DNA from 2 places in the Tepidicaulis sp. genome. Region 1 is predicted to be linked to the other one. Evidence: predicted binding sites of a transcription regulator. Region 1 holds the regulator's gene; the other holds the start of a gene.

The links. The regulator LexA, encoded in region 1, represses DNA repair genes until DNA is damaged. The targets are predictions, from matches to a motif close to TGTTCNNNNTGTGTTCNG.
Region 2: the regulator LexA is predicted to act here: its motif matches at 6,100-6,117, upstream of recA (recombinase RecA).

What each region holds. Positions count from the first base shown of each region.
Region 1 covers NZ_OZ244942.1:1,474,167-1,482,014, forward strand. Annotated here, with positions in the region: gene gltX (glutamate--tRNA ligase) at 1-847, opposite strand, end outside; gene ACOQOT_RS06915 (ComEC/Rec2 family competence protein) at 1,196-3,250, shown strand; gene lexA (transcriptional repressor LexA) at 3,262-3,963, opposite strand; gene glp (gephyrin-like molybdotransferase Glp) at 4,054-5,256, opposite strand; gene moaC (cyclic pyranopterin monophosphate synthase MoaC) at 5,267-5,746, opposite strand; gene ACOQOT_RS06935 (GNAT family N-acetyltransferase) at 5,749-6,258, opposite strand; gene trpC (indole-3-glycerol phosphate synthase TrpC) at 6,263-7,069, opposite strand; gene trpD (anthranilate phosphoribosyltransferase) at 7,066-7,848, opposite strand, start outside.
Region 2 covers NZ_OZ244942.1:2,083,686-2,091,533, forward strand. Annotated here, with positions in the region: gene ACOQOT_RS09990 (NADP-dependent isocitrate dehydrogenase) at 1-691, shown strand, start outside; gene ACOQOT_RS09995 (cyclic nucleotide-gated ion channel) at 746-1,993, opposite strand; gene alaS (alanine--tRNA ligase) at 1,983-4,658, opposite strand; gene recA (recombinase RecA) at 4,940-6,049, opposite strand; gene ACOQOT_RS10010 (hypothetical protein) at 6,440-7,228, shown strand; gene ACOQOT_RS10015 (response regulator) at 7,249-7,848, opposite strand, start outside.

The sequences.
Region 1 (7,848 bases):
AGAACACTTCATCATCGCCATGGCTCCAGCCGAGCCGGACGAGATAATTGCGCATCGCCTCGGGCAGATAGCCCATATCGCGGTAGGCTTCCACGCCAAGCGCGCCGTGGCGCTTGGAAAGTTTCGCGCCGTCCGGCCCGTGAATGAGCGGCACATGGGCGAATTCCGGCGGCGTCCAGCCAAGGGCCGCATATAGCTGGCTCTGGCGCGCGGCATTCGTCAGGTGATCGTCGCCCCGGATGATATGGGTGATGCCCATATCCACATCGTCCACCACCACGGAGAGCATATAGGTGGGCGTGCCGTCCGAGCGCAGCAGAATGAGATCGTCGAGCTGGTTGTTGGCGATGCGGATATCGCCCAGCACATGGTCGCGCACCACGGTTTCGCCTTCCTGCGGCGCCTTGAAACGCACCACGGGTTTGACGCCTGCCGGCGCCTCGCCGGGGTCGCGGTCCCGCCAGGTGCCGTCATAGCGCGGCGGGCGGCCTTCGGCGCGGGCCCTCTCGCGCATTTCTTCAAGCTCTTCAGGCGAGCAATAGCAATAATAGGCTTTGCCCTCGGCAATCAGCTTTTCGGCGGCGGCCTGGTGCTTTTCCTGGCGCGAGAACTGATAGACCGGCTCGTCGTCCCATCCGAGCTCCAGCCAGTTCAGCCCTTCGAAAATCGCATCGATGGCGCCCTGAGTGGAGCGTTCGCGGTCCGTATCCTCAATACGCAGAAGAAACCGGCCCCCGTGATGGCGCGCAAACAGCCAATTGAACAGCGCCGTGCGGGCACCGCCAATATGCAGATAGCCGGTCGGCGAAGGCGCGAAACGGGTGACGACTTTTTGAGTTCCGGTCATTCTAACGTTCAGCTTTATTTTCAGCGGGGTGACCCGCTGGAATTTCAGTCCTGGTGTGGCGTGAAGGCCCAGCCGCGGACACTGGCCTAAGGCCGAGGAAACCGTTGCGGCAGGGGCGTAAACAGGCTGCCGTTCTTACCACAGGCAAAGGGGGCGTGGTAGCGTTCCGCGCATACTTTTTTCCGGCTTTCCGGGCTCTGCGGGGCGAAATATTCGCGATTTGTTCTTGAGGAGGGGGATATCGCGCTAGGTACCGGAGATATTTGGCCCGCCGGGTCCGGGAGGTGGGGGCTGGGGCGGACCTGGAGGGGGCTCTCCGGCCCGGTTTTTTCCCTATGGCACGGGCTCTTGCGGGAATCGGAGAGGTTCGGCCTCTGGGCGCCGGTTTTCCTGGGGCTCGGGATTCTCCTTTATTTTAGCCTGCGGTTCGAGCCGGCCTGGGGCTGGGCGGCGCTCCTTGCCCTTGCCGCGTTCCTGGCTCAGTGGCGCCTTGCGGCGCGCCCGCTCTTGCGCCTTGCGCTCATAGCGGCGGGGCTTGCCGCGCTCGGCTTTGCGCTCGCGGGGCTGCGCGTCAGCATTATCGATCATTCCCCGCTCACGGGTGAGCTCTCCTACGGCATTTTGCAGGGCACGGTGAGCGCGGTGAGCCGGGAGGGCGACGGGCGGCTGCGCGCCGATGTAGAGATCGAGGCGCTGGAACATGTGCCGGACCCGCCCCGCAAGGTTCGCCTCACCTACCGGGGCTCGGACCCGCGCGCGCTGGCGCTGCGGCCCGGTGACCGGATCGAAGGGCCGGTGAAGCTTTGGCCCAATAGCCTGCCTGCCGCGCCCGGCGGGTTCGATTACGGCAGGGTGCTCTGGTTCGAGGGGATCGGCGCGGGCGGCGTCATGCTGGGCGCGCCGGAAATCCAGGGAGAGGCGGAGGGCGTGTTTGTTGCCGCCCGTAGAGCACTGCATGCGCTGCGCCAGGCTATCGGCGCGCGGGTGCTCGCCGCCATGTCGCCCGACACCGGCGCGGTCGCCGTTGCGCTGATGACCGGCGAGCGGGCTTATTTGCCGCAAGAGGTGGAAGAAAATTTGCGCGCCTCGGGCCTTGCCCATGTGCTGGCGATTTCCGGTCTTCACATGGCGCTGCTGACGGGCGCGCTCTTCGGAGGCTTGCGCCTTCTCATGGCGCTGGTGCCGCGCCTTGCGCTGCATTACCCGGTGAAGAAATGGGCGGCCGGGCTCGCGCTTGCAGGTGCCGCCGCCTATCTCGTCATTTCCGGCATGAGCACGGCGACCCAGCGCGCCTTCATCATGATCGCGCTTGTGCTGCTCTCGCTCATGCTCGACCGGCCGGCCATGACCATGCGCAATGTGGCGCTTGCCGCTTTTGCGCTTCTGGTGCTCCGGCCCGAAAGCGTGCTCTCTGCCGGTTTTCAAATGTCCTTTGCCGCCGTGACGGCACTGGTTGCGGTGTATGAAACCCGCGCCGCGCAGCTCAATGCTTTGCTCGCGGATTGGCGCGCCCGCGGGCCGCTGCAGCTTGCGCTGCTTTATGGGGCCGGGCTCTTGCTGACGAGTTTCATTGCCGGGCTCGCCACGGCACCCTTTGCCGCGTTCCACTTCAACCGTGTCGCCGCCTATGGCCTCGCAGGCAATCTCCTTGCCATGCCGCTTGTCGCGCTGCTCGTCATGCCTTTTGCCGTTGCCGCTTTCGCGCTCATGCCTTTCGGGCTCGAGGCCTGGCCGCTCGCCATTATGGAGCTCGGGCTTGAAGGATTGCTTGCTGCTGCTGCCACCGTTGCCGCGTGGCCGGGCGCGGTGCGCGGCGTGCCGGGCGGACCGGAGGCCGCCTTGGGGCTCGTCACTTTGGGCGGGCTCTGGCTTGCCTTATGGAAGGGGCGGGTCCGCTTTGCCGGCAGCCTCTTTCTTGCGGGCGGGCTTCTTCTTTGGGCGCTTGCGCCGCGCCCCGATATTCTCATATCCGAAAATGCCCGCCTTATTGCGGTGCGGGGCGAAGACGGCAAGCTCATCCTCAATGCATCGCGCCCGGCCTTTCAGGCTTCCATCTGGCTGCGGGAGGAAGGCGACACCCGCAGCCCCCGCGCGGCGGCGGAAGAGACGCCCTGGCGCTGCGACGGGCTTTCCTGTCTCTATGAAGCGCCGGGCGCCCCGCGCATCGCTCACATCAAAGACGAGCGGGCACTGCTTGAGGATTGTCCGTGGGCAGACATTATTGTGATGGAAAAAGATGTGGGATGGGGGCTTGATGATAAAGCCTGCCATGCCCGGCTGGTGCTCGATTACGGCGATTTATCGCGCACGGGCACGCAGGCGCTTTATTGGAATGAGGGAAAGCTGACAGTGGAAACGGTAAGGGGCGTGCAGGGCATCCGGCCCTGGACACGCCCCTGGTAGTTTGCAGGCGCTTAGTAGCGGCGCATTAGGCCGACAAGGCGGCCCTGAACCTTCACCCGGTCCGGGCCGAAGATCCGCGTTTCATAGGCAGGGTTCGCCGCTTCCAGCGCAATGGAATCGCCTTTCCGGCGCAGGCGCTTCAAGGTTGCTTCGTAGCCATCGACCAGCGCCACAACGATCTCCCCATTATTGGCCGTATCGCAGCGCTGAATGATCACGGTGTCGCCGTCCAGAATGCCGGCCTCGATCATGGAATCGCCTTTGACTTCCAACGCGTAATGCTCGCCGTTGGAGAGCATGGCAAGCGGTACGGAAACCTGATGGCTTTCCTCCTGCAGCGCCTCGATCGGCGTACCGGCGGCAATCCGGCCCATGACGGAGACGGGTAGGGCATCGTTCTCATTGGCAGGGGCGGGTGCCAGGCTCGCAGCGGGGGCGCCGCCGCCCTCGATCACCTCCGGCTCGAAGCCGCGCCCGCGCGCCAGGCTCGGGGCCGCCGCATCGGGCAGTTTCAGCACTTCCAGCGCCCGGGCCCGGTGGGCGAGGCGGCGGATAAAGCCGCGCTCTTCCAGCGCTGTGATGAGCCGGTGAATGCCCGATTTCGAGCGCAAATTCAGCGCTTCCTTCATTTCGTCGAAGGAAGGCGCAACGCCCGTTTCTTTCAGGCGTTCGTTGATGAACATAAGAAGTTCATGCTGTTTGCGTGTGAGCATGGGTGCGGCCCCAATATCTAGAACAAACGATAAACATTTCACTTGTTCTAGTTTGGTTCTTTTTCCGCGTCAACCCTTCTGTGGATAAAATTACCCTTCAAGGGGGAGGACATTAACCAGCGCCCCGGTTTCCGCGGCTGCCGCATGGGGCGGACGCACGATAAGGCAGCCCGCGCGGGCAAGGCCGGAAAGCATGGAACTGTCCTGAACGGAAAGCGGCTTGGCGCGCCATTCCCCGTCCTCCTCCTCAAGCGCAGCGCGGATGTAGTCCTGGCGCGTGTCATTGGCTTTGAGCGGCACGGCAAGGCGGGCGGGCAAAAGCCGGGGGTGCGCCGCTTGCCGCCCCTGAAGGCGCATCAGCGCGGCGCTGAGGAAAAGCTCGGCGCAGACAAGCGCGGAGACGGGATTGCCCGGCAGGCCGAGAAAAGGTTTTCCCGAGAGCGCACCGAACATCAAGGGCTTGCCTGGGCGCATGGCAATGCGCCAGAAGGCGACGTCGAGCCCGGCGCCGCCCAGCACATCCTGCACGAGATCGTGCTCACCGACCGAGGCTCCGCCCAGCGTCACCACCATGTCGGCGTCTTTTGTAGCGTCCGCTTTTTCCAGAAGGCTTTCCCGGTTGTCCCGTGCAATCCCAAGATCGAGCGGCACGCCGCCGCAGCGGCGGATGAGGGCGGCAAGGCCCGCGCCCGTCGAGGCGACGATTTGCGAAGGGCCCGGCTCCTCGCCCGGAGGCACCAGCTCATCGCCCGTCGCAAAAAATGCAACGCGCGGGCGCCGGTAAACATCGAGCGCAGTATGGTTCGCAGCGGCGGCAAGGGAGAGCGCGGCGGGTCCGAGCAGCGCGCCTTGTTTAAGCACGCTTTCTCCTTCGCTAAAATCGAGCCCGGCGCGGCGGATATGTTTGCCGGGGACGGCCGCTTCCAGAATGCGCACGGTGTCGCCGCTGCGCTCCGTATCTTCCTGAATGACGATAGTGTCGGCGCCCTCAGGCAGCGGCCCGCCGGTGAAAATACGCACCGCCTCGCCGGAGCCTACTTTGCTCTCAAAGGCGCGCCCGGCCGGTGCTTCACCGATCACTTTCAGCTCCGCCGGCACCTTGGCGGCGTCTTCTGCCCTCAGCGCATAGCCGTCCATGGCCGAGGCATCGAAAGGGGGCTGCGTGCGCAAAGCGGCAAGATCGCGGGCGAGCACCCGGTGGCCCGCTTCGGCGAGCGGAATGCGCTCCGCTTCAAGCGGGGCAATAGCAGCGCCGATTTTCTCGATCGCGTCGGCAACGGGAAGAAGAGCCATGAGGAACCTTTTAGCCGGCCTCAAAGGTGCCGGATTTACCGCCCGATTTATGCGTCAGGCGAATGTCGGTGATGCGCATGCCCCGGTCCACCGCTTTCGCCATGTCGTAGATCGTCAGGCACGCAACATTGACGGCGGTCAGCGCTTCCATCTCGACGCCCGTCTGCCCGCTCACTTTCACCGTGGCGCTCACCTCGATGGCAGAGGCCTCCTTGTCGGCTTCAAGTTCGACGGAGACTTTGGAAAGCATCAAGGGATGGCAGAGCGGAATGAGGTCCGCGGTCTTTTTCGCCGCCATGATCCCGGCAAGGCGCGCGATCTCGATGACGTTTCCCTTGGTGATCTTGTTGTCGAGAATGAGGGCAAGCGTTTCCGGTGCCATTTCGATGCGCCCTTTGGCGGTTGCGGTGCGCTGCGTCACATCCTTGGCCGAAACATCGACCATATGCGCCGCGCCCTTGTCATCGAGATGGGAAAGCTTGCCCGCCATGCTTAAAGCTCCTTGCGCATAAAACAGCGCCGGTCGATGGGAAGGCCGCTTTCTTCTTCATGCGCATGAATGATGAAGAAGGCCGGCGACCAGTCCTCCCGCTCTACCACCGAAAATCCCTGGCGGCCATAATAAGGCGCATTCCAGGGCACGTCCGTGAAGGTGGAAAGCGTCACCGCCGGTTTGCCGAGGGCTTTGGCCCAGTCGGAAACGGCGCCGATAAGCCTCCCTCCGAGCCCTTGCCGGCCATGGGCGGTATCGACGGAAATTTCATGGATGAAGACCGAATGGTCGAGCGGCGCGGACATGGCAAAACCGGCCAGCGCGCCGTCTTCCGCCTCGGCCACGAAACAGCCTTTGGCCCGCACGAAGGCGGCCGCCATTTCCGGTTCCATGAATTTATGCGAAAGATGCCCCATGCCGACGGTCTTGAAGAGCTGTCCCGCCGCCACCTCGACGGGGCCGAGAGCGGGAACATCGTCAAGTGTGGCAAGGCGAATTTCGTAGCTCATCGGGTCAGGCTCTCATTTCTTGCCTATGCAGCAATGTGCGCGTCGCCTGTTCCACATCCGCCTGACGCATCAGGCTTTCCCCGATCAAAAAGCTGTTCACGCCGCAAGCGGAAAGCATGGCAAGATCAGCGGGCGTGTTGAGGCCGCTTTCCCCGACAATCAGTTTGCCTTTGGGGACAAAGGGTACGAGACGCTTTGTCGTCTCCAATGTCGTCTCAAAGGTCTTCAAATTCCGGTTATTGATGCCGAGCAGCGGCGAGGAAAGCGCGCCTGCGCGTTCCAGCTCTTCCTCGTTATGCACTTCCACCAGCACGTCCATGTCATAGCCGTGGGCGGCGCTTTCGAGTTCGAGCGCCTGTGCGTCGCTGACCGCCGCCATGATGATGAGAATGCAATCCGCGCCCAGCGCCCGCGCCTCGGCCACCTGATAGGTGTCGTACATGAAATCCTTGCGGATGACGGGCAGGGCGGTTGCCGCGCGGGCAGCGACGAGATATTCCGGCGCGCCCTGAAAGGATGGCGTGTCGGTGAGAATGGAAAGACAGGCCGCCCCGCCTTTTTCATAAGCCTTGGCAAGTTCCGGCGGGTTGAAGTCCTCGCGGATAAGGCCTTTGGACGGGCTTGCCTTCTTGATCTCGGCAATCAGCCCGTAGCGCCCTTGCGCTTCCGTCTTCTGCAGCGCCTTGTAAAAACCGCGCACCGGCGATTGGCTTTCGATCTCCACTTCAAGCGCGCTCAAGGGTTTGGCCGCTTTCGCTGCCTTGATCTCTTCCAGCTTATAGGCGCCGATGCGCTCCAGAATATCGCTCATGGCTCAAGCTCGTTCGATACGGCGACGAGACGCTTCAGTGCCTCTTTCGCCCGGCCTTCATCGATGGATGCGGCGGCCATGGCAACGCCTTCTTTCAGGTTTTGCGCTTTCCCGGCAACGATCAATCCCGCCGCGCTGTTGATGAGCACGATATCGCGGTAAGCGCCGGGTGCCCCGTCGAGGAGGCGCGTCAGCGCGCCGGCATTCTCCGCCGGATCGCCGCCTTTCAGCGCTTCGGGGTCGGCTGGCGGCAGGCCCGCCTCTTCCGGCGTCACGGTGAAGCGGCGCACCTTGCCGTCTTTCAGTTCCGCCACATGCGTCGGGCCCGTGGTGGTGATTTCATCGAGCCCGTCCGAGCCATGCACGACCCAGACATGTTCCGAGCCGAGTTTCTTGAGCACATGGGCCAGCGGCTCCACCCATTTTTCGGCAAAGACGCCCATCAGCTGGCGCTTTGCGCCTGCCGGGTTGGACAGCGGGCCCATCAGATTGAAAATCGTCCGTGTGCCGAGTTCCACGCGCACCGGGCCCACATGTTTCATCGCGGCATGATGATAGGCGGCGAACATGAAGCCGATGCCGCTCTCCTCGATGCAGCGGCTGATATGGGCGGGCGGAATGTCGAGTTTGACGCCGAGCTTTTCCAAGACTTCCGACGAGCCGGAGCGCGAGGAGAGCGCCTTGTTGCCATGCTTGGCAATGGGCACGCCGCAGCCGGCAAGGACGAAGGACACGGCGGTTGAAATGTTGTAGGTGCCGGAGGCGTCACCCCCTGTCCC
Region 2 (7,848 bases), 610 kb from region 1:
CGCCATGGGCATGTACAACCTCGATGAGTCGATCCGCGACTTCGCCCGCGCCTGCATGAAATACGGCATGGACCGCGGCTATTCGATTTATCTTTCGACGAAGAACACGATCCTGAAAGCCTATGACGGGCGCTTCAAGGATCTCTTCCAGGAAGTTTACGAGAACGAATTCAAATCCCAGCTCGACGCCAAGAAGCTGACCTATGAACACCGCCTGATCGACGACATGGTGGCCTCCGCCATGAAATGGAGCGGCGGCTATGTCTGGGCCTGTAAGAACTATGACGGCGACGTACAGTCCGACTCCGTTGCCCAGGGCTTCGGCTCGCTCGGCCTTATGACTTCCGTGCTGATGACGCCGGATGGCAACACGATCGAGGCGGAAGCGGCCCACGGCACTGTCACCCGCCACTACCGCGCCCATCAGCGCGGCGAGGAAACCTCGACCAACTCCATCGCTTCCATCTTCGCCTGGACGCGCGGCCTCTCCTACCGCGCCAAGCAGGACGGCAACGACGATCTGGCCGAATTTGCCGACAAGCTGGAAAAGGTCTGCGTACGCACGGTGGAAAGCGGCTACATGACGAAGGACCTTGCCCTTCTCGTCGGCGCCGAACAGAAATGGCTCACGACCGAAGGCTTCCTCGACAAGGTCGATGAAAACCTCGCCAAGGCAATGGGCAAAGCCTGAGCCTCTTCAATGGCAGCAAGATTCTAAAAGGAGCCTGCGGGCTCCTTTTTCGTTTCAGCCTTCGGCTTTGGGCGGGACGCTTTCCTTTTCCGCCGCAATTTCTTCCGCCATTTCATCGCTGTCATCGAAGGCATGCTGACGCGCGCGCGCGGCGGCAGAGATATTCTCGAACGCCTTTTCGTGGCGGCTGACAAAGCGGTGAAAATCGGCCCGCGAAAGCTTAAGCACATGGCAGCGGGTCAGCGCCTCCACCGAGGCCGAGCGCTTGCGCGCATCGATGAGCGCCATCTGACCGAAGAAATCGCCTTCCTCCAGGTCCACCACGCCGCCGGGCAGATAGGCCCGCGCTTCGCCCACAACGATAAAATACATGCCGTCCGCCTCTTCCCCGCGCTGGGTGATAAGCGTGCCGGCGGGAATGATTTGGGATTGCAGGAGTTTGAGAAGATCGCCGACGGCAAAAGGCTCAAGCCCCTGAAAAAGCGGCACACGCGCCACCATGTCCCAGTTCACCACGAAATCGCGCCGGTGAATTTCCTGGGCAAAGCCGCTCGAAACAATGGCAATCGGCACCGCGAACATGCAAAGCCCGAGCAGCATGACGATGCCGCCCACCAGCTTGCCGAGAAGCGTGATGGGCACCGCATCGCCGTAGCCGACGGTGGTGAGCGTTGCGATCGCCCACCACATGGCATCGGGCACGGAACCGAAATGCGCCGGCTGCACCTCCCCTTCGATCCAGTACATGGCCGTTGCCGAGGTCATGAGAAGACCGGCCATAATGATGAGCGCGCCCATAATGGCCCGGCTTTCGGACGCCAGCACCCGCCCGAATGTGGCAAGCGCGGGCGAGAACCGCGCCAGTTTGAAAAACCGCAAGAGGCGGAAGAGCCGCAGCACCCGCAAGTCGATAAAGAAAAAGAAAGAAAGATAGAAAGGCGCGATCACCGCAAGATCGATCAGCATCGGCCAGGTCAGCGCCCAGCGTGCCCGCGCCTTGAAGGGCGAAAGATGCCGCACCGTCGGATGATCCACCGCCACCCAGAGCCGGGCGAGATATTCCACCGTAAAAACCGTGATGGAGAAAATCTCGAACTGAAAGAACGCCGCACCATAGCGCGCATCGATCTCCGGCACGGTCTGCAGCGCGAAGGCTGCGACATTCGCCAGAATGAGCCCGACCATAAAGACGTCGAAGATGATGCTGGGCAGATCGCCGGTCTTGCCCGCCTCTAACACCACATAGAGACGGCGGCGCAGCCCATGGGCGCCGGACGCGTTATGCGGGCCTTCAGGCTGCACCGGCAAGGGAGCTGACCATGGCGCGGATGGCGCCGAGTGCCGCTTCTGCTTTCGCCCCGTCTGGGCCGCCTGCCTGGGCCATATCGGGCCGGCCGCCGCCGCCCTTGCCGCCCACGGCTTCCGCGCCCGCGCGCACGAGTTCCACCGCGCTATAGCGGTCCGTCAGATCGCCCGTCACGCCCACGGCAAGGCCTGCCTTGCCTTCTTCGGTCGCCGTGACGAAAGCCACGATACCGGTGCCGATCTGCTTCTTGGCATCGTCGATCATGCCGCGCAGGTCCTTCGGATTGACGCCGTCGAGCTTGCGCGCAATGAGCTTGATACCGCCAAGCTCCTCAGCCGCCTGCTCCGAAGAGGACGCGCCGCCGCCGCCCAGCGCGAGCTTGCGCTTGGCATCGGCGAGTTCCTTTTCCAGGCGCTTGCGCTCCTCGACAAGGGAGATAACGCGGGCCGGCACTTCATCCGGCGTCACGCGCAGGGCGGCTGCCGCATCGCGCGCAATCTCTTCCTGATGGACGAGATAGCGCCGCGCGCCCTCGCCCGTCAGCGCTTCGATACGCCGTACGCCCGAACCCACGGCCCCTTCCGAGATGATTTTGAACAGCGCGATGTCGCCGAGGCGGCGCACATGGGTGCCGCCGCACAGTTCCACCGAATAAGGCCGCTTGCCCTCTTCATCGGGCTCGCCCATGGCAAGGACGCGCACTTCATCGCCGTACTTTTCACCGAAAAGCGCCAGCGCGCCCGCTTCGATCGCCGCATCCGGCGTCATCAGGCGGGTCGAGACATCGGCATTGCGGCGGATCTGATCGTTGACGATCTCTTCCACCTTCGCGATCTCCTCCGCGCTCATCGGCTTGGGATGAGCAAAGTCGAAACGCAGCCGCTCCGGCGAGACAAGCGAACCCTTCTGCGCCACATGCTCGCCCAGCACCCGGCGCAGCGCCTCATGGACGAGGTGGGTCGCGGAATGATTGGCGCGCGTTGCCGTGCGCCGCGCCCGGTCCACCTGCAATTCGGCTATGTCACCGCTTTTCAGGCTGCCGCGTTTCAGCGTGCCGAGATGGACAATGAGATCGCCCACTTTCTTCAGCGTGTCGCGCACTTCGAATTCGGCCCCGGCGCCGGTAAAGATCACGCCGGTATCGCCGACCTGGCCGCCGCTTTCCCCGTAAAAAGGCGTCTGGTTGAGAATGACCGCGCCTTCATCGCCGGCTGAAAGGGCGTCCACCCGCGCGCCGTCTTTGACGAGCGCTACGATCTTGCCTTCCGCCGTTTCGTTCTCATAGCCCAGAAACTCGCTCGCACCCGCTTCATCGCGCAGCTCGAACCAGAGCGTTTCGGTTGCCTGCTCGCCAGAACCCGACCAGGCCTTGCGCGCTTCGGCCTTCTGGCGGGCCATGGCCTCATTGAAGCCTTCAACGTCCACATCCATGCCCCGGCCGCGTAGCGCATCCTGGGTCAGATCGAGCGGAAAACCGTATGTGTCGTAAAGCTTGAAGGCCGTCTCACCCGCCAATGTGCCTTGCCCTTGCTGCTGCGCAACTTCTTCATCGAGCAGCTTGAGGCCGCGGGCGAGCGTTTCGCGGAAACGGGTTTCTTCCAGCTTCAGCGTTTCGGTGATGAGCGCTTGCGCACGGGTTAGTTCCGGATAGGCCGCGCCCATCTGCTGAACAAGCGCCGGCACCAGTTTCCACATCATCGGATCGCTGGCGCCCAGAAGCTGAGCATGGCGCATGGCGCGGCGCATGATCCGGCGCAGCACATAGCCGCGCCCTTCATTCGACGGCAGCACACCGTCGGCAATGAGGAAGGAAGACGAACGCAAATGGTCGGCAATGACACGGTGGCTGACGCCATGGGTGCCGCGCGGCTCGGTGCTTGAGGCATGCGCCGAGGCCTCAATGAGCGCGCGGAAAAGATCCGTCTCGTAATTGTCATGCGTGCCCTGCAGCACGGCGCTGATCCGCTCGAGCCCCATGCCTGTGTCGATGGAAGGCTTGGGCAATTCCACCCGGTTGTCGGGTGTCAGCTGGTCGAACTGCATGAAGACGAGGTTCCAGATTTCGATAAACCGGTCGCCGTCTTCATCCGGGCTGCCGGGAGGTCCGCCCGGAATATGATCGCCGTGATCGTAGAAGATTTCTGAGCAGGGCCCGCAAGGTCCCGTCTCGCCCATGGACCAGAAATTGTCCGAGGTCGGAATGCGGATGATCTTGCTGTCGGAAAAGCCTGCGATCTTTTTCCAAAGCTCGAAGGCTTCATCGTCTTCGGAATAGACGGTCGCCAGCAGTTTGTCCTTCGGCAGGCCGAATTCCTTCGTAATCAGGTTCCAGGCAAACTCGATCGCCTCGGCCTTGAAATAATCGCCGAAGGAGAAATTGCCCAGCATCTCGAAGAAAGTGTGGTGGCGCGCCGTATAACCCACATTATCAAGATCGTTATGCTTGCCGCCTGCGCGCACGCATTTTTGCGAGGAAACCGCGCGCACGTAAGGGCGCTTCTCCGCCCCGGTGAAAACGTTCTTGAAGGGCACCATGCCTGCATTGGTGAAAAGCAGGGTGGGATCGTTCGAGGGAACGAGCGAGGCCGATTGCACGGTCTCATGGCCATTGGTGGCGAAATAATCGAGAAACGTCGCGCGAATATCGTTCAGGCCGCTCATAAAATTCACTCAAAAGGTCAAGGTTTGTGGGCAGTTACCGGCAATAGCATGAGCCTAGCTTTTACTAGGCAAGCCCTACCCTGTCCAGCGGCGCCGGAGGCCCGCGCCGCCCGCCCGCTTACCATTAGAACGCCCCCTCCCGCCGCCAAACGGTGGCACCTGGGGAGAAGGGCAGGCCCCGAAAAACGAGCCCCCGGAATCAAGAAGCGGCGCCGGGAACCGGCGCCGCTTCAACGCCTCAGGAGGCGTCACAGGAACTTTTAGCCCCGGAGGGAGGCAGGTCAGGCCGTCTCGGCCTCATCGCCATCGTCACCCTCTTCGGCATCGCCTTCGAACTCGGTTGCAACGAGCCCGGCATTTGCCCGCACAGCCTTTTCGATGGAAGCGGCCATGTCCACATTTTCCTTGAGGAATTGCTTGGCGTTTTCCCGGCCCTGGCCGATCCGCTGGCTGTCATAGGAATACCAGGCGCCCGATTTCTCCACGACCCCGGCCTTCACCCCGAGATCGAGCAATTCACCGGTCTTGGAAATACCCTCGCCATACATGATGTCGAATTCCACCTGCTTGAAGGGCGGGGCAACCTTGTTCTTGACCACCTTGACGCGGACATTGTTGCCCACCACCTCGTCGCGCTCCTTGATCGAGCCGATACGGCGGATATCGAGGCGCACGGAGGCATAGAATTTCAGCGCATTGCCGCCCGTCGTCGTTTCCGGGCTGCCAAACATCACCCCGATCTTCATGCGGATCTGGTTGATGAAAATCACCATGCAATTGGATTTGGCGATGGAAGCGGTCAGCTTGCGCAGCGCCTGGCTCATCAAACGGGCCTGAAGACCGGGCAGACTGTCGCCCATATCGCCTTCAAGCTCGGCGCGCGGCGTCAAAGCGGCCACGGAGTCGATCACCACAATATCCACCGCGCCGGAGCGTACCAGCGTGTCGGCAATCTCAAGCCCCTGCTCGCCCGTATCGGGCTGGGAGATCAGAAGGTCTTCCAGATTGACGCCCAGCTTGCGCGCATAAATGGGATCGAGCGCATGTTCGGCATCGACGAAGGCGCAGACGCCGCCGCTCTTTTGCGCTTCGGCCACCGTGTGCAGCGCCAGCGTCGTCTTACCGGAGCTTTCCGGCCCGTAAATTTCCACCACACGGCCCTTCGGCAATCCCCCGATGCCAAGCGCCACGTCGAGACCGAGAGAGCCGGTGGAAATCGACCCGATTTCGACCACCTGCTCGTTCTTGCCGAGGCGCATGATCGATCCCTTGCCAAAGGAACGTTCGATCTGGCCCAAGGCTGCGTCCAATGCCTTCTGCTTATCCATATCGCTCTTATCGTCTTTCCTGGAAAGGCTGACTACGTTTTCGGCTGTATCGCTCTTCGCCATCTTCGGCACCCCTTATTTCACAGGGGCCGTAGCCCCGCAATGGAAGTAAATGTACATATTTTGTTCTCATTGGCAAGCGATGCAATAAGCAGCTGTTTTAAAACGATAAATCGGAACGTGTTCGCAGAGCGTTCTCGAAAATTTGACCTTATCCCGCCCCCGCCGGCGCGACTCGCCGCTGCCGTCCGTCCGCCGCTTCCCGCGAAGGAGGATTCGGAAGCCCGGCGCAGCTTATGAGCGTGCAAATGCCCCCTCTCGGGCGCGCTCCCGGCACTCGCGCAAATATGAAAACCGAAGGCCAGAATTGCCGCGCGCCTGCCATTGCGGGCCCGGCGCAAACGGGCCACCTAGAGCGCGGGGATGATCACGCCAATTCCGGGGGACAGGCTCATGACCGCCACCAGCTTTCCGCTCTCTTCCTTGCCGCTGCTGCTTGTGGCGCTTTTCGGCTTCATCGCCTTTATGGGCGCGCGCGCCTGGCGGGCAGGCACGCTGACCCAGAGCGAGGCCGCGCTCCTTTTCGGGTTCTTTGCCGCCGGCGCACTCTGGACCTGGGTCTGCGCTGAGCTCGCCCTTTCCGGCGCCGCGCGCAGCGCCGAATTCCTTTTCTGGCTTCCCGGCCTCTGGCTGCCCTACACGATCATCCTCATCCTGCAGCCCTTGCGGCTCATGGCTTTCGGCCGCCAGGCGCTTTACAAGCTGATGGATGAAGTGCCGCCCGCCGCCATCGTCGCGCTGGAAGGCTTGCGCATTCTCGGCCTCGGCACCTTGATCAAAACGTTTCAGGGCACCTTCCCCGTCCATTTCGAAGTGCTGACGGGCATCCCCGATCTTCTCTTCGGCTTTTCCGCCCTTGCCGTCCTCTGGCTCATTGCGCGCGGCAAGATCACCTGGCGCGGGCTTGTGCGCTGGCACCTTGCCGGTCTTTTCCTGCTCGTGCCCGCCGGGCTTTTCATTCAGCTCGGCCTGCCCGGCCCCTTGCAGCTTTTCTCCAGCCCGCCGACAAGTCTTGCGCTTTTCGAGTTTCCGATGATCCTCGCGCCCGCCTCCGCCGTGCCGCTCTTTGCCTTCATCAATGTCTGGTCGGTGCTTTGGCTGCGCCGGCGCAGACCTGAAAACCTGCTCGCGCCTTACGCGCGCAGCACCGCAGCGGCAACGGAGAAAAAAGCACAAGCCTAAGGGAGATAGAAGTCGGCGCCTCAGGCGTCGTCCATCGCCTCTTTCACCGCTGCGGCAAGCTGCTTCAGCGAGAAAGGTTTCGGCAGGAAGCGGAAATCCTCATTGGGATCGAGGCTTTTGGCAAAGGCGTCTTCGGCATAGCCCGACACGAAAATGATTTTCGTCGCCTTGCCCCGGCTGCGCAGCTCTTTCAGCATGGTCGGCCCATCCATATTGGGCATCACCACGTCGGAGACGATGAGATCGATCTTGCCTTCATGGCTGTCGACGAGTTCAAGCGCCGCCTCGCCGCTTTCCGCCTCCAGCACTTCATAGCCGCGCGTGGTCAGCGCGCGCACGGCGAAGGTGCGCACCGCATCTTCGTCTTCCACCAACAAGATGGTGCCCTTGCCGGTCAGATCGCGCGTATCGGCGGGCGCGGCCTCTTCGGCCTTGGCGGCCTTTTCCTTCTCGGTCTCATAATAGCGCGGCAGATAGATGCGGAAGGTCGTACCCTTGCCCACGGTCGAGTACGGGAAGATATAGCCGCCCGTCTGCTTGACGATGCCGTAAACGGTGGAAAGCCCGAGCCCCGTTCCCTTGTTCACGTCCTTCGTGGTGAAGAAAGGCTCGAAGATCTT